4 regions of the Peribacillus sp. R9-11 genome follow, and region 4 is predicted to be linked to each of the others. Evidence: riboswitches for the same ligand, from Rfam matches in the RefSeq annotation. Region 4 holds a riboswitch; each other region holds the start of a gene.
What was found. A riboswitch is a leader RNA that binds a small molecule or an ion and turns the genes downstream of it on or off. The one in region 4 is predicted to bind cobalamin.
Positions count from the first base shown of each region.

Region 1: it holds a riboswitch for cobalamin, as region 4 does, so the genes downstream of both, metE (5-methyltetrahydropteroyltriglutamate--homocysteine S-methyltransferase) here and RE409_RS12200 (energy-coupling factor ABC transporter permease) in region 4, are expected to answer to the same signal.
Region 2: it holds a riboswitch for cobalamin, as region 4 does, so the genes downstream of both, RE409_RS05645 (ribonucleoside-diphosphate reductase subunit alpha) here and RE409_RS12200 (energy-coupling factor ABC transporter permease) in region 4, are expected to answer to the same signal.
Region 3: it holds a riboswitch for cobalamin, as region 4 does, so the genes downstream of both, RE409_RS27080 (ABC transporter substrate-binding protein) here and RE409_RS12200 (energy-coupling factor ABC transporter permease) in region 4, are expected to answer to the same signal.

Region 1 covers NZ_CP133763.1:775,659-783,576, forward strand. Annotated here, with positions in the region: gene RE409_RS03610 (glutamate-1-semialdehyde 2,1-aminomutase) at 1-147, opposite strand, end outside; gene RE409_RS03615 (hypothetical protein) at 292-612, opposite strand; gene RE409_RS03620 (ABC transporter ATP-binding protein) at 764-1,771, shown strand; gene RE409_RS03625 (ABC transporter permease) at 1,820-2,611, shown strand; gene RE409_RS03630 (ABC transporter permease) at 2,616-3,401, shown strand; gene RE409_RS03635 (acyl-CoA thioesterase) at 3,442-3,930, opposite strand; gene metE (5-methyltetrahydropteroyltriglutamate--homocysteine S-methyltransferase) at 3,923-6,232, opposite strand; cobalamin riboswitch at 6,387-6,578, opposite strand; gene RE409_RS03645 (potassium channel family protein) at 6,870-7,289, shown strand; gene bcp (thioredoxin-dependent thiol peroxidase) at 7,352-7,822, shown strand; gene RE409_RS03655 (aminopeptidase) at 7,834-7,918, shown strand, end outside.
Region 2 covers NZ_CP133763.1:1,171,892-1,179,809, reverse strand. Annotated here, with positions in the region: gene RE409_RS05665 (helix-turn-helix domain-containing protein) at 1-702, opposite strand, end outside; gene RE409_RS05660 (SulP family inorganic anion transporter) at 1,106-2,563, shown strand; gene RE409_RS05655 (hypothetical protein) at 2,646-2,792, shown strand; gene RE409_RS05650 (manganese-dependent inorganic pyrophosphatase) at 2,923-3,852, opposite strand; cobalamin riboswitch at 4,147-4,328, shown strand; gene RE409_RS05645 (ribonucleoside-diphosphate reductase subunit alpha) at 4,465-6,762, shown strand; gene RE409_RS05640 (ribonucleotide-diphosphate reductase subunit beta) at 6,802-7,854, shown strand; gene RE409_RS05635 (flavodoxin domain-containing protein) at 7,844-7,918, shown strand, end outside.
Region 3 covers NZ_CP133763.1:5,567,946-5,575,863, reverse strand. Annotated here, with positions in the region: gene RE409_RS27095 (FecCD family ABC transporter permease) at 1-521, shown strand, start outside; gene RE409_RS27090 (ABC transporter ATP-binding protein) at 518-1,360, shown strand; gene RE409_RS27085 (polysaccharide deacetylase family protein) at 1,488-2,351, shown strand; cobalamin riboswitch at 2,439-2,616, shown strand; gene RE409_RS27080 (ABC transporter substrate-binding protein) at 2,794-3,762, shown strand; gene RE409_RS27075 (FecCD family ABC transporter permease) at 3,725-4,780, shown strand; gene RE409_RS27070 (heme ABC transporter ATP-binding protein) at 4,786-6,258, shown strand; gene cbiB (adenosylcobinamide-phosphate synthase CbiB) at 6,255-7,220, shown strand; gene cobD (threonine-phosphate decarboxylase CobD) at 7,195-7,918, shown strand, end outside.
Region 4 covers NZ_CP133763.1:2,507,591-2,515,508, reverse strand. Annotated here, with positions in the region: gene cobK (precorrin-6A reductase) at 1-122, opposite strand, end outside; gene RE409_RS12215 (sirohydrochlorin chelatase) at 119-1,066, opposite strand; gene cobJ (precorrin-3B C(17)-methyltransferase) at 1,085-2,740, opposite strand; gene RE409_RS12205 ((2Fe-2S) ferredoxin domain-containing protein) at 2,755-3,123, opposite strand; cobalamin riboswitch at 3,274-3,464, opposite strand; cobalamin riboswitch at 3,676-3,872, shown strand; gene RE409_RS12200 (energy-coupling factor ABC transporter permease) at 4,049-4,792, shown strand; gene RE409_RS12195 (energy-coupling factor ABC transporter substrate-binding protein) at 4,794-5,108, shown strand; gene cbiQ (cobalt ECF transporter T component CbiQ) at 5,092-5,868, shown strand; gene RE409_RS12185 (energy-coupling factor ABC transporter ATP-binding protein) at 5,887-6,732, shown strand; gene RE409_RS12180 (YozQ family protein) at 6,923-7,144, opposite strand; gene RE409_RS12175 (polysaccharide deacetylase family protein) at 7,583-7,918, opposite strand, start outside.

The DNA.
Region 1 (7,918 bases), 1.7 Mb from region 4:
GTCCCAGAAGTAAGCTCCCTTGGCATGATCCATGGCTACCGGTGAACCGCCGCCTACGGCTTTATAAGAACGAGAAGGGCTGTTGACCCCGCCGACAATATGCTCCAATGCTTCTTTATGTAAAAGCTCTGAATTACTAAAATCCAATCTAAAAACCTCCTAAAAATACAATCATAATCCCCTTAATCATAGCACTTTTCTGGCCAGAAATCTGGGGTGAAAGGTTGGGAAATAGGGTCTGGCCCCTAATAAAAACGCTGAAACCCTAGAAACAGCAGGCTTCTTCGCATTTTATTTTGTTTGGGAAATAGGGTCTGACCCCAAAACTTCAGTTATAAAGGATAGGATGTTCAGGATGGTGATAGGGTTTTCGATGTCAAAGCTTTGGCGTTTGATTTCACCTTGGGCTTGGTAGAAGATAAGGTGGCCGGTTCCTTTTTCTTCATTAATATGCAAGTGGAAGCTTAAGGGGGTGTTTTCAATCGATCCGGAGGAATCCCTTTGAACAACTTGGCATAATATTTCATCGTATTCATCTTCGTAAAGGAAATCATATCGAAGATCGATAACGACCTTTTCGATTTGGGATAGTAATAATTGTTTAATATTCATAGCATACTTGTCTCCTTTATATATGTATCTCATGCAACGCCAAAATTTGCCCTGAAAATAGTCCTTTGCATCTAGGCATTTTTATTGTCTAAAAAGCTGAGGTTGGATAAACTAATTCATTAGGACAAGAGATTACGGAGGAAATAATAGAATGAGTGATGCAATTCAAGTGAAACAGCTGCGGAAGGAATTTAAGTCGGTATCAAGCCGATCTGGTTTAAAAGGGGCCTTTCGCGATTTACTTACAAGAAATTATAAAATTGTTCCTGCTGTTAACGATATTAATTTTACTGTAAAAAAGGGTGAGATGGTAGCTTATATCGGGGAAAATGGTGCAGGGAAATCGACAACGATTAAAATGCTGACAGGTATTTTAGAGCCAACAGCGGGTGAAATTACGGTAAATGGCATGAATCCACATAAAGAACGGGAAAAGTTCACGCAGACAATCGGGGTTGTATTTGGTCAGCGCTCCCAGCTGTGGTGGGATATCGCAGTCCAAGAATCCTTCCGGTTGCTGAAAAAAGTCTACAAAGTATCAGATGAACAATATAACGACCATATGGAACATGTGATCAAGACGCTCGATATCGGCCCTTTGCTCGACAAACCGGTGCGTAAACTTTCACTTGGTCAGCGGATGCGCTGTGAGCTTGCTGCAGCACTGATTCACAATCCACCGCTGCTGTTCTTAGATGAGCCGACGATTGGCCTTGATGTGCTCGTGAAAATGAAAATTCGCGAGTTTTTGAAAGAAATCAATAAAAAATATAACACGACAATCCTTTTGACTACCCATGACTTAGGAGACATAGAGGCTTTGTGTGAGCGCGTAATCATGCTTGATGAAGGCCAGATTATTTATGATGGGGAACTGCAGAGTTTGAAAGATAATTGGGCGGAGGAAAAACAGGTTCACTTTCAATTTATTGAGCCAGTTGAGTTACACGAATTGCAATCCTTACCGCTGCCGTTTACCGCGAACTGGGTATACGATGAAAAACATCAAACTTACATGGCTATGATGAAAGAGGAAAGCGATCATATTTCACAGCTTGTTTCTGCGGTCGTATCACATTTTAAAATTAAGGACGTCAAAATTCATGAAACCTCTATCGAAGAGATTGTTCGTAATATTTATGAAGAAGGCACGGTCTGACTCTCGTACCATTAAGAAACAACGTGTCTGACAAGAAGGGAGAGGACCATGGGGAAATATCTTGCTATGATTCGCATGCGTTTTTTGATGATGCTTGCGTATCGAACGGATTATTATACCGGTATTTTAATTTATAGCATCAATATTGGTGCTTATTATTTCTTATGGAATGCGATATATGGGGATAAAAGCTCCATCGAAGGACTTTCAAGTATGCAGATGACAACCTATGTAGCGGTTGCCTGGATGGCGCGTGCTTTTTATTTTAATAATATTGACCGTGAAATTGCTAATGAAATAAAAGACGGCAAAGTTGCCATCGAAATGATTCGACCTTATAACTACTTAGGCATGAAGACGATGCAAGGACTGGGAGAGGGAATATTCCGTTTCTTCTTCTTTTCCATTCCAGGTATGCTGCTGGTAGCTTTTATTTTTCCTATCGAATTGCCACATGAACCGGCAACGTGGGGAATATTCGGCATTTCCTTGCTGTTCAGTTTCATCATTAATACACAAATTAACTTATTGACGGGAATCACTACATTTTTCTTATATAACAACGCAGGGTTGATCCGGGCAAAAAGAGTCATCATTGATTTATTTTCCGGGCTGTTACTACCAATCAGTTTTTACCCAATATGGGCGCAAGAAGTAATGAAGTATTTGCCCTTTCAAGGGATCAGCTATGTACCAAGTATGATTTTCACAAATGGTTATAGCTCAGGCGATATCGGCATGGCCTTATTACAGCAATTTATTTGGGTCATCATTCTCATAATACCAATTCAGCTTTTATGGATAGTCGCAAAAAAACAGCTGATTATTCAAGGAGGTTGATGAGATGTTCTATGTATCGATGTTTTTTCAATATGTAAGCCAATATATGAAAACGAGATTGCAGTACCGTGCCGATTTTTTCATGGAAATTCTTTCTGACCTATTGAATCAGGTTGTGAATCTGGTATTTATCTTAGTTGTTTTCGGACATACGCAATTTTTAAGCGGTTGGAGCCGTGAAGAAATTATTTTCATATACGGATTCTTCCTTATACCATTTGCTCTTTTTTCTTCATTTTTTAATATCTGGGATTTTAACGATCGCTATATCGTTAAAGGTGAGATGGACCGAATATTAACTAGGCCAATCCACAGTCTGTTTCAAGTCATTTTGGAAAGAATTGAGCTTGAATCATTATTTGGTGTTGTGACCGGCCTGATCATTATTTTCTATTCGGGTGCTTCGTTGAATCTCGAGCTTGTCTGGTATGACCCTATTCTCTTTGTGATTTTTTCAATCGGTGGGGCACTTGCTTATGCGTCCATCTTTGTAGCAATTGCAAGTATTGGGTTCTGGTCGGATGCGAAAACGTCAATCATGCCAATGATGTACAATATCGGGAACTACGGCCGCTATCCTGTTGATATTTATAACAAGGTCATTCGGTTTGTACTTACATGGGTGCTGCCATTTGCGTTTGTCGGCGTGTATCCAGCCTCTTATTTTCTTAGAAAAGAAGAGTGGTATGTTTATGCATTTGCAACACCGGTTATCGGGATTGTCTTTTTCACTGTATCTGTTTTCATTTGGAATCAGGGAGTGAAAAGGTACCGAGGGGCCGGAAACTAAAAAAATCCCTTCAACATTAACACTGTTGAAGGGATTTTTCTTATTTACGCTTATTCTTTCTTTCAATATATCTAGCTTGTGCTTGAACAAATTGCTGCTTTTCCTCTTCCGTTTCCGGAAATACCTGAGGAACGGGGGTGGGCTTTCCATCTTCGTCTATTGCTAGCATCGTTAAAAAAGCACGGGCTGTAAGCTGCTTTTCGCCGGTTAATAAGTTCTCTCGCTCTACTTTCACAAATACCTCCATCGACGTCCGATGGGCACAGGTGACATAGGCCTCAAGGTTAATCGCATCCCCTGTCTTGATGGGTGCCAAAAAGTCAAAGGAGTCACTTGATACGGTCACAACCGGTTTTCGGCAATGGCGCATTGCTGAAATGCAGGCGATTTTATCTACATAGGCCATCACCTTACCGCCAAAGATGGTGTTGTGATGATTCGTATCTGGTGGGAAAACAAGATCTGTTAAAAAAGTCCGTGACTGCCGGATAGGATTAGCATTTGTAAGATCAATACCTTTTTCAGTCATTTGACTGTTGATTGACCAGTAGGTTTTTGCGAACGATTGTTGCGGCTTCCACCATATTTTTCAAAGAAGCAACGGTTTCAGGAACGCCCCTTGTTTTCAGACCGCAGTCCGGGTTAATCCAAAATTGATCTTTATCCAATACTTTGATGCCTCGTTCAATCATATCGACCATTTCCTCGACTGCAGGAACCCGTGGACTGTGAATATCATATACGCCTAGACCAATACCCTTTTCATACGTTTTTTCCTCAAATGCGGTAGCTAGTTCACCGTGGCTGCGAGATGTTTCTATGGAAATTACATCGGCATCCAGGGAAGAGATGACATCCATGAAGCTGTTGAAATCGCAATAACACATATGCGTGTGAATTTGAGTTGTATCTTCCACACTTGAAGTGGAAATCAGGAAGGAGTTCACAGCCCATTTTAAATATTCATCGCGGTCGCTTTTTTTCAATGGCAGACCTTCTCTAAGGGCAGGCTCATCCACCTGAATCATTTTGATTCCGGAAGTTTCTAACGCTCTCACTTCTTTTTCCAAGGCAAGAGCTAACTGGTAGCAAACATTCTCCCTTGAAATATCATCACGTACAAATGACCAGTTCAGAATTGTTACAGGACCTGTCAGCATTCCTTTTACCGTTTTCTTCGTCAGGGATTGCGCGTACACACTTTCCCGGACCGTCATCGGCTCGATGAAATGAACATCGCCGTAGATAACAGGCGGTTTTACGCAGCGAGAACCGTAAGATTGTACCCAGCCTTTTTCGAGGAAAACGAATCCGCCCAGTTTATGGCCGAAAAATTCAACCATATCTGTTCGTTCAAATTCTCCATGTACAAGAACATCCAAGCCGATTTCTTCCTGGATATCGATCCATTTGCTGATTTCCTCGTTAACAAATGTTTCATATTGAGCAGCCGTCCATTCTCCTCGTTTGAATTTCCCGCGAGCTTGTTTTACTTCAGCTGTCTGCGGAAAGCTTCCGATTGTTGTTGATGGAAGGAAAGGCAGTTTGAAAAATTCCTGTTGTTTGTGATAACGCTCTTTAAATGGCAGCTGACGGCCGGCTGTTTGACTCTTCGCCTGTTCGACACCAGTTTGGACGTCTTTATGGTTTCGCGCGTTTGAATTTGCTAACGTTTGAAGTGCTAATTTGTTAGCGGCTACTTTTTCAGCAATTGCTTCGGCACCTTGATTACTACCTTTTACTAGTAGAGTGATTTCTTCAAGCTTCTCATCAGCAAAAGCAAGGGCCTGTTGCACTTCTTTAGTAAGAGCCGTCTCATTACGAACCGTTACTGGTACATGAAGCAGGGAGCAAGAGGGTTGAAGCCAAATTTGGTCTTCGGCTACGTTTTTTGTGAGGGTATTGATCAACTGATTCTTTTTCGATAAATCGGAAAGCCATATGTTTTTCCCATCAATCACACCTGCACCGAGCACTTTGTCTTTCGGGAAGCCGAATTCTTGAAGATTACTAAGGTTTTTCCCTTTATCATGGACAAAATCAAGACCGATCCCTTGAACGTGTAATTCAATAACTTCTTGGTAGTGCTCTACCGCATCAAAGTATGTTTGTAGCATGATGTTCAAGTTTGGAGCTGCTTCATTCAATTTTTCATATAAGTAAGTAACAGTTTGCATATCATCTTTAGAAATGGATGAAACAAGGGAGGGTTCATCCATTTGCACCCACTTCACGCCTTCTTGTTCTAACTCTTGCAGAATTTGTGTGTATAAAGGCAGGAGACTAAGGATGATTCCAGGTACATCTTGCTTATTGTAGCCTTTAGACAGAGTAATAAAAGTATAAGGTCCGACTAAAACGGGCTTAGCTTCAATTCCTAGTTTTTCTTTGGCTTCGCGATAAGCAGCAAGTGGTTTATTTTCTGTCAAAGTCAGCTTCGACGGTTTTAATTCGGGAACGATATAGTGATAGTTTGTATTGAACCATTTCGTCATTTCAGAAGCAACTTCATCCTTGTTTCCGCGAGCCATAGAGTAATATACAGAAAGGGGAACAGTGCCGCCTTTATAGGCTGAATAACGCTCAGGAACAAGACCGAACATTACAGACATATCGAGCATTTGATCATATAAAGTAAAGTCATTGACAGGAATAATATCTATACCTTGGTCCTTTTGCTTTTGTAAGTTGCCTAAACGGATGGCTTCTAGCTGTGCCGTAAACTCCGATTCATCGATTTTTCCGGACCAGTAAGCTTCTAATGTGCGTTTCCATTCACGATCTTCCCCAATTCGCGGGTACCCTAAACTACTACTTTTCAATATTCCCATCCTCCTACATTCTTTTTTCTTTTAATAAAATAACAACAAAAAAAGCACCCCTAACCGTCAAAAGAGAAAGTTAGAAATGCTTAAAATAAAGGGGTATACAAAAACCCCTTAAAATTATAAGGTCCCTAACACTTCCCTATTCTCCGTAGGTTAAAACAGTGTTGTCGAAACAGGCAGGTCTCCTGACTTTAGGAATCTTATTAGCGGCAGGCCTTCCCAATCCGAAAATCAGTGGCATATTGCATAGCGCTAACATTCCTATTACAGTGGCGGGACCGTGCCGGAATTACACCGGACTTCCCTTTTAATCCTAAAAAAAATAGGAACCTATTTCCACATATGAAATTTCACAAACCCGCTGTAAATTAAACTGCAGGCAACAAATATTTATAAAATAAAAACTATTATAAAAATTTAGACAAGCTTATCATATCCCGACTAAAATGGTCAACAAGGAAAAAAGTCTCGGGAAATGGGGCCTGACCCCGCCCTATATCGACAAAACTATTGGTGCACCTAGGTTTGTTTAAGGATGTGAATGTTGGGAAATGGGGTCTGACCCCTAAATAAAGAATATATTGTTTGGACGGGGAGTATGTATAGGGGGAGTGGGTTGTTTTGAAATGAGGCGTGGGGGATGACTTTTTACATCTTGATTGCAGGGATTATTTTTTGCATGGTGATGAGCATTCGAACGTTATTTCTTGTTGAGTCGGGAGGAAAAAAGTTTTCTCTAGAGGATATGCTATGGCTCGGCAATTTATATGCGACGATATTAGTAGGTTTTGCACTGATTTATTTATTATACGAGCTTCAGAATCATTCGGTGATTCTTGATAAGGGCAATCGTTTAGACGGCAGTTTTTACGAGCAACTGAAGACTTCTTTTTATTTTAGTGCAATGACAATGTTTTCAGTAGGGTATGGAGATATAGCCCCGATAGGCATGGGCAGGATGATTGCGACAATCCAGGCGTTCATTGGATACACTCTCCCGGCTGCGTTTGTGATCCGGACAGTGATTGACTTAGAACAGAAGGAAAGGAAGAATAAATGAAAGTTGTGTTTCTTTCAATTATTGGGTACGCTTACCATAATGAAAGAAATGGAGGGGTAAGAATGACTGTTAAAATTGGAGAAAAAGCACCGGATTTTCAACTTCCTGCAAACAACGGTGAAAAAGTTTCCCTATCGGATTTTAAGGGCAAACACGTTGTTTTATATTTTTATCCGAAAGACATGACGCCTGGTTGCACAACGGAGGCCTGTGATTTCCGTGACCACAATGAGCAGTTTGAGGAATTGAATGCTGTCATCATAGGGATCAGTCCAGATCCGGCGGCGCGTCATGAAAAATTTATTGAAAAATATGGGTTACCTTTTCTGCTACTAGCTGACGAAAATCAAGAAGCTGCTGAATTATATGATGTATGGAAATTAAAAAAGAACTTCGGCAAGGAATATATGGGCATTGAACGTTCAACTTTTCTGATTGATAAGGAAGGAACGATAGTTAAAGAATGGCGTAAGGTAAAAGTCAAAGGCCATGTCGAAGAAGCGCTTGAAACTCTTCGTGATCTAGAAAAATAAGGTACAGCCAGATGAAGGATAAGCGAATAACCAAGCTTGCTGAAAGGCTGATTCATCATTCCGTACAATTACAGCCAAAAGAGAGAATCTTGATAC
Region 2 (7,918 bases), 1.3 Mb from region 4:
TTTAGGAGAGCCTATCAAAGGGCTTTGCAAATAAAAACAGTTTTCCGATTCATCGAACAAATAGATGGAGGCGTCCTCTGCCATCGTACCTTGGCATGATAGCTCTAGCACCTTTTGCACTAACTCTTCCATCGATGAACCCGGGGTCACATTTTCATTGACCCATCTTATGCTGCTTAACTTTCGTTTCTCAAATTCCTTCTCCTTTGCAAGCTGCATAGCAACTGCGACATCTTTTCCAAATTCAACAAAAATTTGCTCAACTTCAGAAATTAAAGGAACGAAATTATGAAAACCAATAATACAGAACCCATAGCTGATTCCATCATCTTTTAAAGGTACAGTAAACCAGGTTGAAATTCTTTCATTTTTCATTAACTTATAAAATTTGCAATTGAGGCTGCTTTCTTCTTTCCTAATATCCCATCCTTCTTCGAGAATCTCCGGAGAGCATTCACTTAGATGAATTGGAAAGGAATCTGCAAAATGCGGCGAACCTCCTTTCCAGACTTTTGGATATAAGATATCATCTTCTCTTAAAACGATTGCCACGAAATCCCATGAAAACTCCAGTTGAAATGATTCTACCGTAAAATCTAATGTTTCTTGAATTGTATCGAATTTCACTAAATTTCTTGCAGTCAATCTTAAATGCGTTTCAATTTTTTCTACTAATTTCGTTCTCTTCTCACTTTTATTCATAGGAGCATCCCCTGTTCTTATCCATTGTTGAAGAATAACCCACAGTAAATACAGAAAAATCAGTATATTAATAGTAACATATCGCAAAAGGTAAACAGAAGTCTTTGGAAATTCAAACATTTAAACCCAATGATTCATACCTCACCAAAGTCGAAAAAATGCCCTAGATCCCCTATCAAGCATGTGACAGCTATACCCCTTATCAATACATTTCACTTAAAGTATTTCTTCCCCTTCTGTGAGACATCCAGACTTTTTGTCTCAAAAGTAAAAAGCTAATCAATGAATAGCCCATATTTAGTGGTTTCTATTATCCATAGATAGAATGAATAAGCCATGCTATAATTTATTGCGTTAATAAAGCAAATTAAAACACATATATAATGAAAAAAGGAGTGTTTCTTTGAATACATCTATATTAAAACAGGAGTGGTTCGGCAACGTTCGCGGAGATGTTCTTTCCGGTATTGTCGTGGCACTGGCACTGATTCCTGAAGCAATTGCCTTTTCCATTATTGCCGGGGTCGACCCAATGGTAGGGTTATATGCCTCTTTCTGTATCGCCATCGTCATCTCTTTTGTCGGCGGAAGACCAGGTATGATTTCAGCCGCTACTGGGGCAATGGCGCTAGTCATGGTTGATCTTGTAAAAGATCATGGCTTGAACTATTTACTTGCAGCAACAATTTTAACTGGTATACTGCAAGTTTTACTAGGGGTCTTCAAAATTGGAAAGTTAATGAAGTTTATCCCAAAGCCTGTTATGACTGGTTTTGTGAATTCTCTAGCCATTTTGATTTTCACTGCCCAACTTACTCATTTCGTGGGTGAAACGTGGATTATGTATGTCATGACGGCAGTTTCACTTGCAATCATCTATCTTTTTCCACGCATCACCAAAATCATTCCTTCACCACTGGTCGCTATCATATTCATGACTATTGTAGCAGTTACAACAGGGGCCACTATGCGTACTGTTGGGGATATGGGGCAATTGACCGAGGCACTTCCAATGTTCATGCTTCCAGATATTCCTTTTACATTTGAAACATTGGCTATCATTTTTCCTTATTCCATAGCACTTGCATTTGTCGGGTTGCTTGAATCATTATTGACGGCTCAAATTGTCGATGAGATGACCGATACAGATAGCAACAAAAATAGGGAAGCCAAAGGCCAGGGCATTGCAAATATTATCGCCGGGTGTTTCGGCGGTATGGCAGGATGCGCAATGATTGGTCAATCTGGAATTAACATTAAGTCTGGCGGCAGAGGTCGGCTTTCAACATTTGTTGCCGGGGCTTTTTTGATGGTTTTAATCGTGATACTGAATGACGTCCTTATTAAAATTCCAATGGCAGCCCTTGTTGCAGTCATGATTATGGTTTCAATAGGAACATTCGACTGGTCTTCCTTGAAGAGGCTCAGACTAGCTCCTAAGACGGATGCAGCTGTGATGATTGTAACTGTCATCATTGTTCTTTATACGCATGATTTATCAAAAGGCGTATTTGCCGGCGTTCTCTTGAGCATGATTTTCTTCTCGGCTAAAATTTCTAAAGTGTCGGTTGAAAAAGCAGAGGACATTCAGGCTAAGAAAATTATTTATCGTATAACCGGACAATTATTTTTCGCCTCGGTTCAGGACTTTGTTTCCAAGTTCGATGTAAATGAAAAGGCTGATTCTATCACCATTGATTTTTCCCATTCAAAAATATGGGATGCTTCTGCAGTCGGCGCAGTTGATAAGGTTGTCCTTAAATATCGGCTACATGGTAAATCTGTTCAGGTGCTTGGTCTCGATCATGAAAGTTCCCAATTGCTTGAAAAGCTCGCCACTTATGATAGTAAAATATCTTAAGTTTAAATTTTGCTGAATAGAAACTTTTTAAACCGACAAAATAGATAACATGAAATATATCTAGATGGAAGGAGCAAAAAGTATGATATCCGAGCAGGATTATACGGCAGCAAACCTGTCACAAGATTTACTGAATGAACTAAGAAGCTTTGAAAGCAAGCTAGGCCAAGACGCAAATAAAGAACTAATTATTATCGCCTATGAAAAAGAGAAGGAAGCTTTGAATTAAAAAAAAGACTCAAACGTCATTTAAATGGCTTGTTTGAGTCCTTTTTTATAGACATGATTGAAATTTGTTGACCCTCACAATATTACATAAAAAGGGTGCTCGAAGTATTCAGAGCACCCTTTTCACATCTTTATTTACTGAATATGTCCGTTAAAACCGGCACGATTTGTTTTTTACGTGATACAACGCCTTCTAAGACGGCAATGTTGTTGCTCAATGTAACGTTATAAGCTTTTTCAACTGCTTCCGTTGATTTCCCAAGAGCCAAGGCAACAGAATCATTTGTTAAAATATCCGTTACAACGAATAAGAATAAATCTAATTCTTTCGTAGCAATAACAGCTTCAATAGCTGCTTCTAATTCAGCTTGTTTGGCAAGAACTTCGTTCGGATCCACAGCATTGACTTGAGCAATCTCCACTTTCGCAGTTCCCATAGAGAATTCTTTTGCATCAAGAGTAATTAGCTGGGCAATTGTTTTGTCGCTCAGGTCAGCGCCTGCTTTTAACATTTCTAAGCCATATGTTTCAGCATTTACTCCGGCAATCTCCGCTAATTCCATTGCTGCTGCAACATCTTGCTCTGTGCAGGTTGGAGATTTGAACAATAAAGAATCGGAAATGATGGCAGATAGCATTAGACCTGCGATTGCTTTAGGCACTTCAATACCGTTTTCTTTATAGATTTTATTTAAAATAGTTGCCGTGCAGCCAACTGGTTCTGCGCGGTAATATAAAGGATCACTTGTTTCAAAGTTAGCGATACGGTGGTGGTCGATAACTTCTAAAACACGGACTTGGTCAATGTCTTCTGCACTTTGCTGGCGTTCGTTGTGATCAACTAAAATCACACCATCCGCTTCCCCTGCCACTTTTTCTACAAGACGAGGAGCTTCGAATTTGAATTGGTCTAATGCATATTGAGTTTCACCATTCACTTCACCAAGACGAACAGGTTCAGCATTGATACCTAGTTGTTTTTTCAGATCCGCATAAGCGATAGCTGAACAAATTGTGTCTGTATCTGGGTTTTTATGTCCAAAAACTAATACTTTTTCCAAGATTATTTCTCCTTTTTAATAAATATTTTTCCGGGAACCCCCATCTTTACAATAAGGGAGAGCCACCTTTACTATACACTTTATTTTAACATAAAATCTCTTACATTCAGCGTTTGAATTTCCCATTTCCCTATTAATTCTTTCACTCTTTTTCCCTCTCCCCTCACTTTGTCAATAGATAAGGATTGGTTTTTATCAAATATATTAGTTGAATTATCGTCTCATATGGATTACGATAATATAAGCAGAAATACTAGATATTGATATTAAAAACAACACACATAACTATATATAGAATTATTTGTAATCCAAGGTGCCAGTGATGGCTGAAAAGGGAATCCGGTGTAAACCCGGAACTGTCCCCGCAACTGTAAATGTGACGAAATGAGAAAACCACTGTATATCTCTTTATACGGGAAGAACTCAAAGTAGGATGATCATGAGTCAGGAGACCTGCCTGGATTTTTCACGTTTCTTATTCTTCGGGGATTGAGATGATGAAACGATAGTATAACGGCTATTTTTTCATGGCTCTTTTATTCTATCGTTTGATCCGCTCAATTTATTGGGCGGATTTTTTTATTTAATGGAAGTTTACAAGGAGGATTATTCATGACTCAAACATATAACTCTACTATAGTGAAAAATGACACAGAAACAAGTTCTATCCAGCTTGAGATGTTATCCAAGGAATTCGAAGGCCGGCTAGATATGGAAAAGTTCAAAAAGCGTTTTACAAAATGGCTAGATCGTAAAAGTGACTCAACAGAAGAACAAACTTCAAAAAAACTGATCCAGCTTGCTCTCGAAAGTGTAGACATAGATGCTCCAGATTGGACGTTTGTTGCTGCGGCAGAACTTTTGAATACGATGTACAGGGATGCACAAGCGAATCGCGGTTATGAGGGCGTGAGCTACGGACCGTTCTATGAATTAATCGCAGGACTCTCTCAACAGCAAGAGGGGGAACGCTACCCGATTTATAAACCCGAACTACTCGACTCTTACTCCAAAGAAGAAATTGAAGAATTAGGCTTAGTGATCGATCCGGAAAAAGATAAACTATTTTCTTATATCGGTATCTACTTATTAAACGACCGCTACCTAGCCCGTCCGAAAAAAGACAAGGTCTACGAACTGCCTCAGGAGCGCTTCATGATCATCGCTATGGAAATTATGAGAATGGAAAAAACAGAACACCGCCTGCAACTTGTCAAAGAGGCATACTGGGCGATGTCCAATCTGTATATGACCGTCGCGACACCTACCCTATCAAACGCAGGAAAAACTCACGGTCAGTTAAGTTCATGCTTTATTGACGCGATTGAAGATTCTATTGATGGCATTTATCTATCCAACTACGATGCCGCTAAAGTATCTAAATTCGGCGGTGGTGTAGGACTTTATGTCGGTAAAATCCGCTCACTTGGTTCTGATATCCGTGGTTTTTCTGGAAACAGTTCAGGCACGACCCCTTGGATCCGTTTGTTTAACCAGACTGCTGTCAGCGTCGATCAATTGGGCCAGCGTAAAGGGGCAATCGCGATTTATTTGGATGCCTGGCATAAAGATATCATGAGTTTCCTTGACTTAAAGACACAAAACGGTGATGACCGGTTGAAAGCTCATGATATTTTTACAGGTGTATGTATTCCTGATCTGTTCATGGAAGCCGTACGCGATCGGAAAGAATGGTATCTTTTCGACCCACATACCGTAAAGCAAACCCTTGGATTCTCACTCGAAGATTTTTATGACGAGAAAAAAGGCGAAGGAAGCTTCAGAAATCATTACGCTCACGCTGTGGAGGCTGCGGAAAATGGCACACTTCCTAGCTATAGCTTTGAAAAAATCAACGCGATGGACATTATGAAGAGCATTATGATTTCTCAGCTAGAAGAAGGCGTACCGTATATGTTCTACCGTGATGAAGTGAACCGTAAGAATCCTAATAAACATAAAGGAATGATTTATTGTTCCAACCTTTGCACAGAGATTGCTCAAAACTTAAGCCCTTCAACGATCACGGATGAATACGAAACTGAAGATGGCGATGTAGTTGTAGTTCGTAAAAGCGGCGATTTCGTTGTATGTAACCTTTCTTCCATTAACCTGCCTCGCGCGGTAAGTAGCGATGTATTAGAAAGATTGATTCCGATTCAGATCCGCATGCTCGATAACGTCATTGATGTGAACAGTCTTCCGGTCAAGCAAGCATCCATCTCAAACAAGCGTTACCGGGCAATTGGCTTAGGAACATTTGGATGGCATCATTTACTTGCCACCCAGAATATATATTGGGAATCAGATGAGGCCGTTCAATATGCTGATACTTTATACGAAAAAATTGCTTACTTAACAATCAAAGCGTCTAATGAATTGGCTAAGGAAAAAGGAACGTACCCATATTTTGAAGGATCTGATTGGCATACAGGCCAATATTTCGAACTTCGTGACTATACCGATGAAAAATGGATAGATTTAAAAGAAAATGTGCAGCTACACGGTACCCGTAATGGATATTTAATGGCCATTGCACCTAATTCATCAACGGCTAAAATCGGTAACTCCACTGATGGAATCGATCCCTTATATGAAATTGAATTTTATGAAGAAAAGAAAAACTTCAAATTCAAAGTGACAGCACCCGGATTGACGCCTAATACGTATGAGTATTATAAAAAAACACGATTTAACTTGGACCAACTGGAAAGCATCAGACAAAATGCAGCCCGTCAGCGTCATATTGACCAAGCTATCAGCTTTAACCTGTATGTCCACAACACAATCAAGGCTAAAGTTCTATTGGATATCCATTTAACAGCATGGGAAAGCGGATTGAAATCAACATATTATGTTCGTTCCACTTCATCTGAATATGATAATGCCTGCGAAAGTTGCTCAAGTTAACGATCAAATCAGTAATCTATTTTTAAAGGAGTTTTACGAATGACCAATCATATCAAAAAAATCCGGATGCTCGAACCTACGCATCCAACTAAAGCAACGGGCGTATTCAAAGGGGAAGCTTCAGGCTTTCTCCTTTGGAACGATATTCAGTATGAAAAATTCTATGATACGTATACACAACTCATAAATAACTTTTGGAAGCCTTCGAGCGTGAACATGATTCAGGATAAAAAGCAGTGGGGCGAATTAGATGAAGATATCCAGGATGCTTTCCTTGATATCCTTACAATGATTGCAGGAATGGACAGCCTTCAAACGCCGACTTTAGTGGAAATCCTTCGTTACATCAAAGACCCGGCAGCAAAAGCGATCCTGGCCAACATGGCCCAGCAGGAATCTATTCATAATGAATCTTATTCCTATATCCTTGCTTCCTTGATTCCGGTAGGCAAGCAAAAACAACTTTTCGACCGCATTAAAGAACACCCGGAAGTGATAAAGCGAAATCAACCGATTGTGGATGCCTATCAAACGTTTGTGGACGATCCTAGTCCTCAACACTTATTTGAAGCACTCATCCATTCCACGAACCTCGAAGGTATTTATTTCTACCTGGCATTCGCCTTCTATTACAACTTAGGGCGTCAAAACCTAATGACTGGTTCGGCTACAATGATTTCCTATATACATCGCGATGAAATGGTTCACTTCGATTTCATCGGAATGCTCGTACAAATCTTGATGTATGAATACCCGGAGTTAAATAATGAAGAAAACACGAAGTTCATCTATACAACGATTGAAAGAGCAGTTGAACTTGAAAAAGAATGGTCTGAGTATATGCTTGAGGATATACAAACCAAAGCAGATCTCGACTTGGAAGAATTCAACGAGTACATCGAGTACATCGCCAACAAACGACTGCGTATGCTAGGACTTGAAAACTTGTATCAAGAGTATAGTGAGAACCCGATGCCATGGATTAAAACATTCGACGACGAATCTATTGGCCTCACCAAAACTGATTTCTTTGAACAAAAATCAAGAACATACAGTCAAGTAAATGCTAGCAATGGGTTCGATGAGCTATAAAATTGCAATTGTCTATCATTCGGCGGGCGGCAATACAAAAGCACTAGCTGAAGCCCTTGCTTCC
Region 3 (7,918 bases), 2.6 Mb from region 4:
CGTTGATTTCCTTGATTAAATTCGTCGCTGACCCGGAAGCAAAACTGCCAGCGATTACTTACTGGCTGATGGGAAGTCTTGGTACGGCAACATATAAGGACTTGTATATCGGGGGACCGATTATCCTTGTGGGCATTCTGATTCTATATTCCCTTCGTTGGAGAATAAATTTATTGACGTTGCCTGAGGATGAAGCTAAATCACTTGGTATTCCAGTAACACGTTTGAAATGGACAGTTATTTTTGGCGCAACACTTATTACTGCTGCCTCAGTTGCGATAGGCGGTATCATTGGCTGGGTTGGGTTAATTATTCCTCACGTTGCAAGAATGCTAGTTGGTAATAACAATCAACTAGTCTTACCAGTATCTCTTTCAATCGGTGGAGCCTATTTATTGTTGATTGATAATCTGGCTCGCTCGGTAACGGCTACAGAAATTCCACTCTCAATCTTGACGGCAATTATAGGTGCACCATTTTTCGCAATATTGCTTAGAAAAACAGGAGGTGGCTGGTCATGAGAATTGAGGTGCAGGGAGGAAATTACTTTTATGCTCGGAAAAAAGAAGAAGTTCCTTACCTTTACCAAACAGACATTAACTTTTCGCTGAATGACGGAGAGATAATGGCGATACTAGGACCAAACGGTGCAGGAAAGACAACGATGTTAAAATGCATCACAGGTCTTCTGGACTGGAAAAAAGGTCAAACGCTCATTGATGGAAAGCCGCTTCCTTCGCTTTCACGCAAAACCGTCTGGAAACGGATTGGTTATGTTCCGCAGGCGCATAAAATGGTATTTGGTTTTACACTCGAAGAATTGGTCATTATGGGAAGAGCCCCATACATCAGTGCGCTTGCCCAGCCTTCCGTGAAGGACCGTGAAGCCGCTCACCTAGCCCTGGAAACTGTAGGGATTGGCCATCTTGCTGGGAAGTCCTGCAATACAGTCAGTGGTGGTGAGTTGCAACTAGCGTTGATTGCACGTACGCTGGTATCAGACCCGGAAGTGCTCATTCTCGATGAACCGGAATCCCATCTTGATGTTCAAAAGCAGGTTGTGATTTTACAGACATTAAAGCGTTTGTCACAAGAAAAGAAAATCTCTTGTATCATAAACACGCATTACCCAAACCATGCGTTTTTCCTTGCTGACCATGTGTTAATGACAGCCAAACAAAAGCCGGTCGTTTACGGAGAAGTCCAGGAAGTCATGACAGAATCCCGGATGAAGGAATACTTCGGAATTGAAATGAAGAAGATTATTTATGAAGAAGATGAGAACTTTTTTATTGAAACGATGGTGCCGAAAGATTTAGGCATTCCGCGTGATCAAAATACTTGTCGATTTACTAGTTAAAAAAAGGCAGCCACCGGGTTGCCTTTTTTTTCGCTAAATGGAATACTTTATTATTTACTAGTTTTCTGGTACTATTATGCTAGAAAAAATTAGGAGAATGATAGTGGGAAAATACAGAGTTTTATTGATGGTAGCATTGCTGGGAATTTTAATTTTGCCTTCATGCTCACAAGGGGTTTTAGAGAATATAGGTACAAAGACGGCTGCACCGATTGCGGAAGATAACATTGAAGTGGTTGCAGCAGCGGAGAATGACGTCGGGCAGAATTCGGAGGACAGATTATATCCTGAACAGATCGATACGAGAAACTGGATAAGAGCCGAGTCCACGGTTCAACTTCCAATATTGATGTATCATAGTATTTCTGAAGGTAATAACCTTCGGGTACCAAGAGAGGAATTTCAATCACAAATGAACTGGCTTCGGGAGAATGATTACTATACATTATCCCCTAGGGAAGCATTTCTTGTTTTAACGGAAAATCGGATGCCAAGTGAAAAGTGTGTCTGGCTTACTTTTGATGATGGCTATACAGATAATTACACGGAGGCTTTTCCTATATTAAAAGAATATAATATGAAAGCTACTGTTTTTATGATCGGGAAATCTATTGAAAAAAGTCATCACCTGACGGAAGAACAAATGGTGGAGATGAGCGAGAATGGGATTTCTATTGAAAGTCATACTATCAACCATCTTGAGCTTAACCGTATGACGGTAGGGCAGCAGGAAGCTGAAATGGTACAGTCAAAGGATTTATTCGATCGTATTCTCCAACAGGACACGACAGTACTTTCATATCCTGTTGGTCGGTATAACGAGGAGAGCCTTAGGTTGTCAGAAGAAGCTGGATACAAGATGGCAGTAACCACCGAAGCTGGTGGAGCTTCAAGGGACCAAGGGATGCATGCACTGCACCGAGTTCGGATTTCACCCGGATTATCAGTCGATGGATTTGCAGCGCTGATTGAAAATGCATCACGTTATTAATTGAAGACAAGGTATTTCGGAATCAGTCTGAAAAATCATATAATAATCATTTCTTACATAGTGTATAATGAAAAGCAGTGAAAATTATATACATATGAACGATTTGGTGTCTTAATGACTTAAAAGGGAAGTTGGTGAAATACCAACGCGGTCCCGCCACTGTAAATGGGAGTTAGCGGCTGTGTACCACTGTATGTGAGATATGGGAAGGTGCCGTTGACGATGACCATTAGCCAGGAGACCTGCCAAGATTCGTACACCTGTAACCTACGCGGATGGGAAGGTGTGTGGCAGACCTTCTGAGTCCGTAATTATATTGTTGCCATACAAGCATCTTCCGTTTGACGGGAGATGCTTTTGTTTTGAAATTCGCTTCTTCACTTCAGGGTGCGTTTTCTTTAGGTGGTCGGAAATTGAATTAAAAGATTGTGGGGGATGTAAAATGAAGAAAATCTATGGTCTGATTCTAGTGATGTTACTAACTGCAGGTATGATGGTTGGTTGCAATGATACATCAAAAGAAGGAACGAAAGAAAAGCAACAAACGAATCATACTGAAAACCAAGCTTTCCCGATTACGATAAAAGATGCAACGGGTGAAAAAGTAACGATAGAAGAACAACCAAAGAAAATTGTTACATTGATACCAAGTAATACAGAAGTGGTCTTTGCACTTGGTTTGGGTAAAAAGGTTGTTGGTGTATCCGACAATGATAATTACCCGGAAGAAACGAAAGAAATTGAAAAAGTTGGCGGAATGGAAATGAACACGGAGTTAATCGTTTCCTTAAAGCCTGATCTTGTTCTTGCTCATGCATCCAGTGCCCATAATTCGAATGAGGGATTGCAGCAGCTTAAGGATGCTGGAATAGATGTCCTTGTAGTCAATGATGCACAAAGCTTTGACGAAGTGTATGAGTCTATTGATATGATTGGACAGGCAACGGGAGAACATGATAAGGCAAAAGAAATCGTTGCGAATATGAAAACGAAACTGAAGAAAATTCAGGAAAAAGCTAAATCCGTTAAGGATGAGGAAAGAAAAACCGTTCTAGTAGAGGTTTCGCCATCACCGGATATTTATACACCTGGAAAAAATACATTCATGAATGAAATGCTTAACATAATTTCAGCGAAAAATGCAGCAGCCGAATTGGACGGGTGGGCGAAAATTGACGAAGAGTCTATGATTGCTGCAAATCCGGATGTCATTATTACAACATATGGTTATTATACAAAAGATCCAATCAGTGAAGTGACGGGCCGAAAAGGATGGGAAGATGTAGCTGCTGTTAAGGATGGTCAAGTCTTTGATGTCCATTCTGACTTAGTGACCCGTTCTGGTCCACGCTTAATAGAGGGAGTAGAGGAACTTGCCAAATCAGTCTATCCGAACCTATTTGACAACTAAGTGGGCGTTTGCTTATTTGATTGCGTTATTGTTTTTGCTTTTCGCAATGACGATTGGCATTTCCTTTGGTTCGGTGTCAGTACCGATTCCCGCGCTTATACAAATTATCGGCAAGGAATTTTTTCATTTACCAATCTCAGTTGAGCCAGATGTGATGCTGACGAATATCGTAATGAACATCCGCCTGCCACGTGTATTACTTGCAGGTTTGGTTGGGGCTTCGCTTGCGATTGCCGGGGCAGCCTTTCAGGGACTGCTCAGGAACCCGCTTGCTGACCCCTACACATTAGGGATTTCATCAGGAGCATCAGTAGGCGCTGTATTGACATTGTTTTTGAATATATCATTGCCGTTGATCGGTTTATATACCCTACCGGCGTTAAGTATTATGTTTTCATTGCTTACGATTTTCTGTGTGCTAACTTTTGCGAGAAAAATGGATCGATCGATGAAAGTAGAAACAATTATTTTAACCGGAATCATTTTCAGCTCGTTTTTAAGTGCCTTCATCTCATTAATGATTGCGTTGACGGGCGAGGAATTAAGACAAATCATCGGATGGCTGATGGGAAGCGTTTCAATGCGCGGCTGGAATTATATCGCGATTATTTTGCCGTTTTTTATCATTGGTTCGTTGATCTTGATTATGAATACCCAAGAATTGAATGCGATGACGTTTGGGGAAGATCGTGCAAAGCATTTGGGTGTGAATGTTCAGCGGAGAAAAATGTGGATTCTGATAGCTGGTTCGATATTAACTGGGGCAGCTGTTGCTGTTTCGGGAACGATTGGCTTTGTAGGATTGGTTATTCCTCATTTGGTTCGTAGGATTTGGGGGCCAGATCATAAGCATTTGTTGCCGTTATCTTTGCTCGTAGGAAGCGGATTTTTAATTTTGGCTGACCTTGTAGCAAGGACGATTATTGCACCTTCGGAACTGCCGATTGGTGTAATTACCTCACTTATCGGGGCCCCGGCATTTGCCCTGATTTTATTAAAGAGACGGAGAGAAGGGTAGAATTCATGCTTGAAGTTAAAGGGTTAACAGGTGGATATGGCAATAAAGCTGTTTTGGACTCTGTCTCTTTTGACGTACATAAAGGGGAATTATTTGGGATTCTCGGTCCAAATGGCAGCGGAAAAACGACGCTATTAAGTATGCTTAGCGGGGTTCTCGATTATAAGGTAGGAAGCATACGAATAAGGGGAAGAGACTTGAAGGAGTATTCGGCCAAACAACTTGCACAAGTTATAGCCGTGTTGCCTCAACATTCCTCATTAGCCTTTTCTTATACGGTAAAAGAGACTGTTTCTCTTGGCCGTTATGCTCACCAAACAGGCTGGTTTCATAGTTGGACTTCTGAGGATGAGGTGATTGTCCAACGTGTGATGAAGCAAACGGGAGTCGCGGATTTTCAGGATCTTCATTTTGAACGATTATCAGGCGGTGAGAGACAGCGGGTCTTATTGGCACAAGCACTTGCCCAAGAACCGGAAATTCTTTTTTTAGATGAACCAACGAACCACTTGGATCTTTCCTATCAAAAGGAGCTTCTTGATTTAATGAGGAAAATGGCCAAGGAGCTGGAGCTAACAGTTATCTCAATCTTCCATGACTTGAATTTGGCCGGCTTGTACTGTGATCGGCTGATGTTGCTTGAAAAAGGACAAATTCAAGTCATTAATGTGCCGAATGAAGTGCTCCAACAGGAACGGATCCAGGAGGTATACCGGACGACGATTGAAAAACATCCGCATCCTGCCCTACCGAAGCCGCAAATGTTCATTGTCCCGGAAAAGCATGTCTGTGATTTCGCACCTTTGGAAATTGATGAAACCTATTTGACGGTGGGCAACGAAATAATTCAATTGAATTCACCAATTCCGCTTAGAACGATGTCTTCTGGTGTGACCGGTTCAGGAACGGGCTGGCATCAACATTTCGTGAATAGGCATGTCCATCGTGATTATAATTACGAGGATCATTTTGCTGAAATGGCTGACTTTTTAAAAACACACGGTTTTGAACCGCAGGAAACGGTCGGAATGATGACAGCTGTCTTTCTCGATACGGTGGCCTTCAAGTTTTTAAGAGATGATGATTTCTCGGTTTTTATCATTGTGACGGCTGGAGTAGGGAATGCCATCGACGCCTCTTTAGCTGACCAACATTCTTGGATTTCCACTCCAGGAACCATAAATACATGGATCTTTGTAAATGGGCACTTGGCAGAAGAGGCCTTTATCCACAGCATTGTCACCGCGACCGAGGCAAAAGTAAAAGCGCTTCATGATTTGCGTGTTTTGGATAAGGTGACAAATACAGTGGCGACAGGAACTTCGACAGACAGTATTTTGATTGCCGCAATCCAAAGAGGGAAGGCACTTCAATATGCAGGCACCATTACTCCGCTAGGGAAGTTGATCAGTCGCGGTGTATATGATTGTACCGTAGAAGCAATAAAGAAAAATCGGAAACGGATTGAGGAACTATGATTTACCATCACCTTTTTGCTGTTACACTGGCTTTTTTCTTTGATCTATTAATAGGTGATCCACCAAATTGGCCACATCCCGTTAAATGGATAGGAACGTTGATAAGCAAGTTGGATCATGCATTCAATAGAGGTACACATAAAAAGCGAAATGGCCTCTTCATGCTGGTAATTGTTTTAACACTGGTGTTATTGGCAACAGGTCTAACTGTCTATTTAGCTTATCTTATCCATCCGCTTGCGGGAATTTTATGGGAAGCTGTTGTTATTTCTACGACGATTGCTCAGAAGGGCTTAAAGCAGGCAGGAATGGATGTGTGTCATCCACTGAATAAACAAGCTTTTCCTGAAGCGAGGCTAAAGCTTTCCTATATTGTCGGTCGTGATACTGCTGATCTTGATGAATCCGAAATAGTCAGAGGCACTGTAGAAACCGTAGCTGAAAATACGAGTGATGGAGTTACGGCTCCACTGTTTTGGGCAGCAATTGGCGGTGCTCCACTCGCGATGATGTACAGGGCAATTAATACCTGCGATTCAATGGTTGGTTACAAAAATGATAAATATGGACAATTTGGCTGGGCTTCAGCTAAGCTCGATGATATCGTGAACTGGATTCCTAGTCGCCTCACTGGTTTCTTGATGCTGCTAAGCTCGAAATCCAGCTATCATAGCTTGGGGGCTAGATGGAAGATTTTGTTCAATGATGCGAAAAAGCACCCAAGCCCGAATAGTGGGTGGTGTGAAGCAGGCGTTGCTGCAATTTTGGGTGTACAGCTTGGCGGCCGGAATATGTACAAAGGAGTAGTTTCTGACCGTGCTAGGATGGGCGTTCCACTTGTTCCATTAGAAGCAATACATATACAAAAAACGATTACCATCATGCATCGGACATCTTTTATATTTTTACTGATGCTTTGGTTAGGGGGACTTACGCTTGGCATTACCTTCTCATGGCTCTAATCCGCATTATCTTTACGAAGCGCTGGAAATTGAAATGCCTGAATCGGTTCTCGATTTTAGTGCTAATATCAACCCATTGGGTCCTCCTTTATGTATAAAGGAACGGTGGTCCGAATTCTTCGAAGGAATCTTAAATTACCCAGATCCGCATGCCGTTGAATTGACAAAATTAATTGCAAAAAAAGAAGCGCTTCTTGAGCAATCCGTTTTGGTAGGTAACGGTGGTGCGGAAATAATAATGTTGGTAGCGAACAGGTTAGCCAATAAAAAGGTCTTAATCATTCAGCCTGCATTTGCGGAATATGCAGAAGCTTGTTTAGCAGCCGAATGCGAGGTAGACTTTCATCAACTTGATGCACCTGAGTGGCAACTAGATCTCGATCGATTGATTCCTCAATTACCTGAATATGACGCGATTTTTTTATGTACGCCTAATAATCCGACAGGGATTTCATTTAAGCAAGAAGCAGTTAGGGAATTAATCAAAGAATGCGGAAAAGCAAATTGTCTGGTTGTTTTGGATGAGGCTTTTTATGATTTTACGGAAAACGCCTTTACTTATGCTTCTTTAATTACGCAATTCCCTCATTTACTGATTCTACGATCAATGACGAAAATTTTTGCAATTCCAGGCTTGAGGTTGGGTTATTTGCTGGCGGCACCAGATATCATAAATCAGGCAAAAACCTATAAATCGC
Region 4 (7,918 bases):
GCATCTTGCAAACTTTTTGCTGCCGACTCGGTTACTACCGTTGCCAAAACTTGGAATCCAACCCGTTGGATTTCAATCGCTAATTCCCTTGCATCGCTTGTACCCGCTAAGAACAAAATCATTTTGTCGTCCCCACCACTTGCTCATCATGGTCATGGTGGTCATGTCCATGGTCTGTTTCATGACCGTGATCGTGGTCATGGTGGTCATGCCCATGGTCGTGATCGTGGTCATGATGATGATGGTGATGGTGGGCATGGCCATGTTCCTCCACATGTTTACGATAGTTTTCTAGATCACGGGTACCACTTGACCTTCCTTCGCTAGCTTCGATTACACGTTCTTTCAGTATGGTTTGTAATGTTGGATGATAACCAAAGTATTTCGCCAAAACAAATTCATGCTCTGGATATTGGTCTTGATAGCCTGTTAGCATATTCTCCATTCTCTCCATTAACACACCTGTGAAGAGGAAATATGGAAGCATCACTATTTTTTTGGCACCTAACCGAATACAGCGTTCAATGCCTTCATCAACAAACGGATCCGTAACACCCATGAAGGCATTTTCGACCCACTTCACATTTAATTTTTCCCACAATAATCGTGAAATTTTATAAATATCACTATTTGCATCAGCATCACTTCCACCTCGACCTATCAGCAATATTGCTGTCTCCGGATGTTCCAAAGATGTATCGAATCCAACTTCCTCAAGGCGATCTGTCAGAATCGTTAATACTTCCTGGTGAACCCCAATCGTTTGTCCATATGTGAATGTAACCGCTGGATACTTATTCCTTCCATCCTCTATTTCAGCTGGAATATGTAATTTTGAATGTCCTGCATGCAACAAAATAATCGGAATGACGATAACTTCAGTGGCTCCTCTTTTTATGCAATTGTCAATGCCTTGGGATATACTTGGCGTGGCAAATTCCAAGAAGCATGTTTCAATTAATAAAGAGTCGTCCATTGTTGGAATCATATTTTTAATAAAATGAATAACTTCGTCGTTTCCAGAAGCTAGTCTGCTTCCATGTCCTACGAATAATACTGCTTTCATTTGTTATCCCCCTCTTGATTAGTCTTCACAAGGCGCAGGCTCTATTTTTATTTTGGGAGCAATGTCTTGATATAAATAGCCCTGTATCTTTTTCGCCCGTTTGAAATATTTAAATAGTCGTTCATTAGGATGAGCATTTTGTTTATATTCGTTGACAATGTTTGTAATTAATTCAACTAGTTGATCCGGTTCAATTCCTTCTGCAACTGGTTGACCAGGATGAGCCGTTCTGCCAACAGGTTTCGCTCCAAGGAATAAATCAAATTTCCCTTTTCGGAAAACGATCCCTATATCATCCATCACTGCACTATAACAAGCCATTCCACACCCATTAAAACCAATGTTCAGTTCCTTAGGCATATCAATCCCACCAAGCACCCTCTGTATTTCATCCGCGTAAGGAATGGATTCCACTTTTTCACCATCACAGAAATCACAGGCTTTTAAAGTCAATACATCCCCAATTGGCGATAATAAAAAGTTTGCTGATTGCAATTTTCCAGTAATAACTTCTGGATCTGTTGTAGGAATCTTTAAAACGATTTTATGATTTGGCGTGTATTCCATCGTTCCCTTTTCTCCAACAACTTCTGCAAGTGTCATCATTTGTTTCGGAGTAAATTGCTTGTTCGCCACACCTGGGCTAACGGCAAGCTCGAATACCGACTCAATTTTTTGCTGAACAATCGGCGTAATTGATTGCTGAACTGTTTGACCCTTAACTCTTGTGAGTGCTTCCATTGCCACTTCAAAAGAAGTGCTCTTTTTTTCTGGTGCTTTTGTAAGCAATCCAACTCCGCCAGTCGACTCGGTGTACGCTTCCTGCATAGAACCTGTTTCTTGATCTAATGCCCAAGGTTCTGCTTCTTTTTGCAAGCGTTGATGCGGCTTCAATGGTTGCTTTTCCGAATTCAATGTATACTTTCTTTGATATCCACGTGGCGTGATGATTTTGTCATCATATAAAAAGGTAGATGAATTTCCAATAATGACGGTTGTTAGCATCCCTATATCGTGATTTAACATGTCTTTCAAATTGGTTATCACAATATCCTGACGATCGCGATAAGCACTTTTTACCAATCCGACAGGTGTTTCGGGCGAGCGGTAACGCAGTAAAATGTTCTGTGTTTCAACAATTTGCCTTGTCCGTCTACCGCTTCGAGGATTATAAAGTGCAATGACAAAGTCAGCCATTGCTGCAGCCTCCACTCTTTTGGCAATCAGATCCCAAGGCGTTAAGTGGTCACTGAGGCTGATGGTACAGGAATCATGCATGACAGGTGCACCAAGTAAAGACGCACATGAATTGATGGCAGAAATACCAGGAACGATTTCAATGGCTACTCCCGTTTCTTCTTTCCAGCCTTTTTCAATCAATACTTCATAAACCAGCCCTGCCATTCCGTATACCCCTGCATCACCACTCGAAATTACAGCCACTTTCTTTCCCAACTCCGCCTGTTTCACTGCTTCTTGTGCACGTGATACTTCTTCAGTCATACCTGTACTTATAATCGTTTGATCTGTAAGAAGGCCCTGTATGAGTTCCACATATGTTTTGTAACCAATGATGAAGTCACTTTCTTGAAGGGCTTCTACAGCACGTTTGGTAATATGTTCAAAATTCCCTGGTCCAAAGCCAACGACAAATAATTTACCGTTTGTACTCATTTAGACATCTCCTTTTACAACTTGTCTTTTGAAATTCCTGTTTGAGCTGGAAAATCTGGATTAGGAGTCATTTCTCCATTAGTAAATTGGTAAATCATCTGTGGAATGAACTTCTCATCATCGAGATTACGGACAATCTCTCGTCCAAAATCAGGTGAATCCACTCGATACCATGTCCCTTGAGGATAAGCAATCACAACGCAGGCATCCTTACACCTTCCGTTACAGCGAGTTCTAGTAGTATGAATTTTTTGATTCAGACCTTGTGAAGTAATTTCATCACGAATTGCTTGCGTTATTTCTTCGCCACCTTTTTTCATGCAACTGCTGCCGTTACAAATCAAAAGATGCGAATTTGTGCCTTTTAAGTTCCAAGTTGTCATCTTCTTCCTCCTAAATCTGAGAAAAGGCAAAATAAAAAACCTTAACTGTTAGAGTTAAGGTTTAAAAAAAACTATATGAAAAGGGAGCCTCCAGCAAGCAAAGTGAAACTCTCAAAATCTCCATAGTCCTTCTACCTTTCCCTCCGAAAAGTATCACACAATTTTAAAAGCAGGTTTCCTGGCTTACGCTTCAATTTACTTTTGTCCCTTCCCAGCTCTAGGCCAGTGGTTATCGACAATTTCATCAGCGTTACAGTAGCGGGGGCTGCATCGGATTCTCACCGATTTCCCTATTATCCCTTGCGTGTTCATACAAGAGCACTTTTAAATTGAAATATTTGGTTTTATAATAATATATTTCTAGTTAACTTTATCTATCATATAACAACTTTTTTAAAATTCAATAGTTTATTCCGACTGTTTTGAAAAGTTTAATGGTGAAAATCCAGCTTAATGCCTATCCTCACTGCGATTTTATCCTTCTCAAAAAAAATATGAATAGAGTGTAGATGGAATCATTGCTTTATGGTACAATAAACGAGAATTTTCAAAAAATTACATAAGTTTTATGGTGCTAGATTCCTCGGAATTTAGCTTAATAGGGAAGTCGGTGTAAATCCGGCGCGGTCCCGCCACTGTAAAGGGAAGTCCTAATACGTAATGAATAATCCACTGTCAAACGCGATGGGAAGGATGTATGAGGATGATGATCCAGAGCCAGGAGACCTGCCATGAAGCGTGAAACTGTTTACAACCTACGAGGATGGGTGTGCGGATCAGGCAGCTAAGCTAATATTTGTATTATGCTGCAAACTTACTGTTCATTACGCACTTCTTTCTTTTTGAGAGAAGTGCTTTTTATGTTGCCCGCCACTTCTCTTCTCAGCTTTAATCATTAAAAATAAAAGCGTTGAAAGGAGAAAAAATGAAAAAAGCCAATTGGAAAATACTTTATTTTGTCATTTTACTACTTTTCGTACCAAAGAAAGCAATGGCAATGCATATTATGGAGGGCTTCTTACCGATCGAATGGGCGATATTCTGGTGGGCTGTGACACTTCCATTTTTAATCTTGGGTTACCGTTCTATTAGGTCTAAAGTGAAGGAAAACCCAGAAACAAAAATGATGCTGGGTCTGTCCGGCGCATTCGTTTTTATTTTATCAGCCCTAAAAATCCCTTCCGTTACAGGAAGCTCTTCACACCCTACCGGCGTCGGTTTAGGTTCAATCTTGTTTGGGCCACTGGCCATGAGTGTCGTCGGTTCTATTGTTCTGTTATTTCAAGCTGTATTACTAGCTCATGGAGGACTAACTACGCTAGGAGCCAATGCCTTTTCCATGGCTGTTTGCGGGCCGTTCATTGCTTATTTTGTATTCAAAGGCGCTACTAAATTAGGTTGGTCCTTCTCTCTTGCTGTTTTCTTAGCAGCAGCTTTCGGAGATTTGGGCACCTATGTGATAACTTCTGTACAACTTGCTTTAGCTTTCCCATCGGAGGTAGGTGGATTCATGGCCTCATTCACTAAATTTTCAGGAATCTTTGCCCTTACCCAAATACCTTTAGCAATCAGTGAAGGTTTATTGACAGTCGTTGTCATGAATTTCTTGAAGAAATACAATCTAGGCGAATTGAAATTACTGCGAGTGTTATCTAAGGAGGCTCGTTAGCATGAAAAAAAGTTTATTGTTGCTTTTTCTAGTCGTCATACTTGCTATAATTCCGTTAATCACCCAACAAGGAACAGAATTTGGTGGAGCTGATGGAGTGGCGGAAGAAGCCATCACTAAAATCCAACCAGAATATAAGCCTTGGTTCAACAGTATCTGGGAGCCGCCAGGTGCAGAAACCGAAAGCTTATTGTTTGCTCTCCAAGCCGCGATTGGCGCCGGATTCATAGGATACTTCATCGGCGTTATGCGACAAAAAAATAAACAGTCCGTTCAAGAAAAGGACGAACAGGCAAAACATGTTACTCATAGATAAATACGCCTATTTCAACCGGCTAAAGCATGTACATCCTTTAGAGAAAATGATTTTTGCCCTCTCCCTTTTGTTGTTTTCTTTAGCAGTGAGGGATACGACCGTCTCACTCATCACCTTTACCGTGATGAGTGCTTTTATCATTTTCGGGGCAAAAATCCCAATCTCTTATTATCTAAAATTACTCTTATTACCTGGATTTTTTGTACTATCAGGTACAATTACCATCCTTTTTTCATTCGCAAGTAAATTCACTTCGATACCAAATGTATGGTGGTCCTGGAATTTCGGCAGCTGGCAAATATTTATCAGCGAAGACAGTATAAAAACGGTAATTGGTCTAATCGTTGTTGTATTAAGCAGTATCAGCTGTTTATATTTCCTAACCTTAACTACTCCCATCACAGTTATACTATATGTATTGCGTAAGCTGAAACTGCCTTCATTGCTGATTGATTTAATCGAATTAACTTATCGCTTCATCTTTATTTTTTTAGATACAGCTATGGCCATTCATCAATCACAGTCATCACGGCTTGGGTATAGTTCAGTGAGGAAGGGAATTCGATCTCTCGGGTTACTCATATCTTCCCTGTTTTTAGGAGTGTTTCAGCGCTCTGAACAATTAACGATGGCAATGAACGCAAGAGGGTATCAAGAGAATATTTCATTTATCGATGACTCTTACACTTATTCCTCTCGTAATTGGCTGATTACCATTGTAACTCTAGTAAGCTTATTCTTTATTTATAGATATATATAAATTGGGGGCAGTTCGATAATGGAAGAACATATTTTTAATATAGATGGCCTCACCCATCAATTCGCAGATGGGACGTTCGCATTAAAAGATCTTTCTCTTACTATTCAACAAGGTAAAAAAATTGCTTTATTAGGCAATAACGGTGCCGGTAAGTCAACTTTATTCCAACATTTAAACGGTCTATTAAAGCCAACAACAGGATCCATCAAATTTAAGGGAAAGAAATTAAAATATGACAGAAAAACATTATTACTATTACGAAAACAGATTGGAATCGTTTTTCAAGACCCGGATTCACAACTTTTTTCCGCTAATGTTCAACAGGATATATCGTTTGGACCGATGAACTTAGGTTGGGAAAGAGATGTCGTGCGGGAGAAAGTTGAATGGGCGATGGCCCAAACAGAAGTAACAGAATTGAAAGATAAGCCCACCCATTTTTTGAGCTTAGGACAAAAGAAGCGTGTTGCCATAGCTGGTGTGTTAGCCATGGAACCCGAAGTCTGGATCCTAGATGAGCCTACGGCGGGATTGGATTCTTATTTTTCCAAACAGATTATGGCTCTTTTGGATAACATCCATCTCCCTGATAAAACAATCATTTTATCAACCCATGATGTTAACTTAGCCTATCAATGGGCTGACGAAATCATTGTCATGAACGATGGAAAGGTCATATATCAAGGAGATCCTGTCACTATTTTTCATCATGAAGACCTTTTGTATCAAGCACATTTAGAAAAACCATGGATATTTGAAATGTTTCAATCACTTATTCAATCAAAGATATTCACAGAAAAAGACCCTGCCCCTAGAACGAAAGAAGAATTACTTCAAAAAATGGAGATTGAAAAGGTTAATTAAGAAGCAACCCCTAGCCTGTTTCATTAGGTCAAAACAAACTAGGGGATAAAATGGAGATATTCTTCACTATCCAGGTAATTGAGTCGGTACCCCAATACCTGGATAGTTTTAACCTCAGAGAAACACAAGTAGCTGCAAAGTATCACTCTTGAAAGCTCATGCAATGCCCTGGTATTTATCCCTAATTATTTTATTGGCTTTCTTCTTCAGCCTCTTCCCCTTTTATCTCTATATTCTTTCCGTCTACATCATCAACTATAGATTGCATTTCACCTTCCGTATAGGTATCCGAAACTTGCTCGTGGGTTTTAGCAAGCCCATAGGACAATGTATCCTTTCGTTTATAATCACTGACGTCATAAATTCTTCCAGCTATATCTAAAGAATCCTTTTTTGATTCCTTGCTATCCATAGAATTCACTCCTTATTTCGAATTATTTTTATCTTGCCTATTTTATTAAAACAGGGAAACTTGGTTTCATTTGTCATCTCATATAGATTGACAGCATGAAGTAATAACAATGGTATTTTGCGTAAAAAATAATCCAATATTCAATAAAGATAAAAAAATGATTTATCACTGATTTAACAACCAGAGGGTTCAATCTTATTTGAATGGGAAACATGGAGGTATTTCAGTATCCATATCCATCATTCCTATCCATTTTTATGAACTCCGTTTAATGTTATTTTTTCAAAAAAGCGCCCAATTGAAGTTGAAGAATGAGGTTAATTTCATCCTCCTTTTTTATTTGAAATTTTCCTTGTTTCTGATCCATTAGCTTATAAGCACTATTACTTTTCCCTTAGGTCCAATAGAAAAAGCAATTACTTGGAATAGGAACCGCCTTCATTCTCTGTCAACAATCTTTGCAAAGTCGTCAAGGCTAGTTGAATATTTGATATAGATTCGTGGTAAAAGATAGAGTTCGTCTTTAATGCCCTTCTCAGAAAATGGTTCAGGAGTTGTCGTAAGTCCAAACAAATAATATTTCTTCGTTTCTGCTACGACTTTGTCATTGAAATTCCCGTATGGATACGCAAGTGCATAAACTGGTTTGCCCGTTATTTTTTGAATTTTATCTTTGGACCCTTTCATTTCATATTCATAATTTTTAATTTTCGTCAAGTCAGGATGTGTAGCAGTATGAGACTGAATTGAGATCATACCCGAATCAGCCATCGT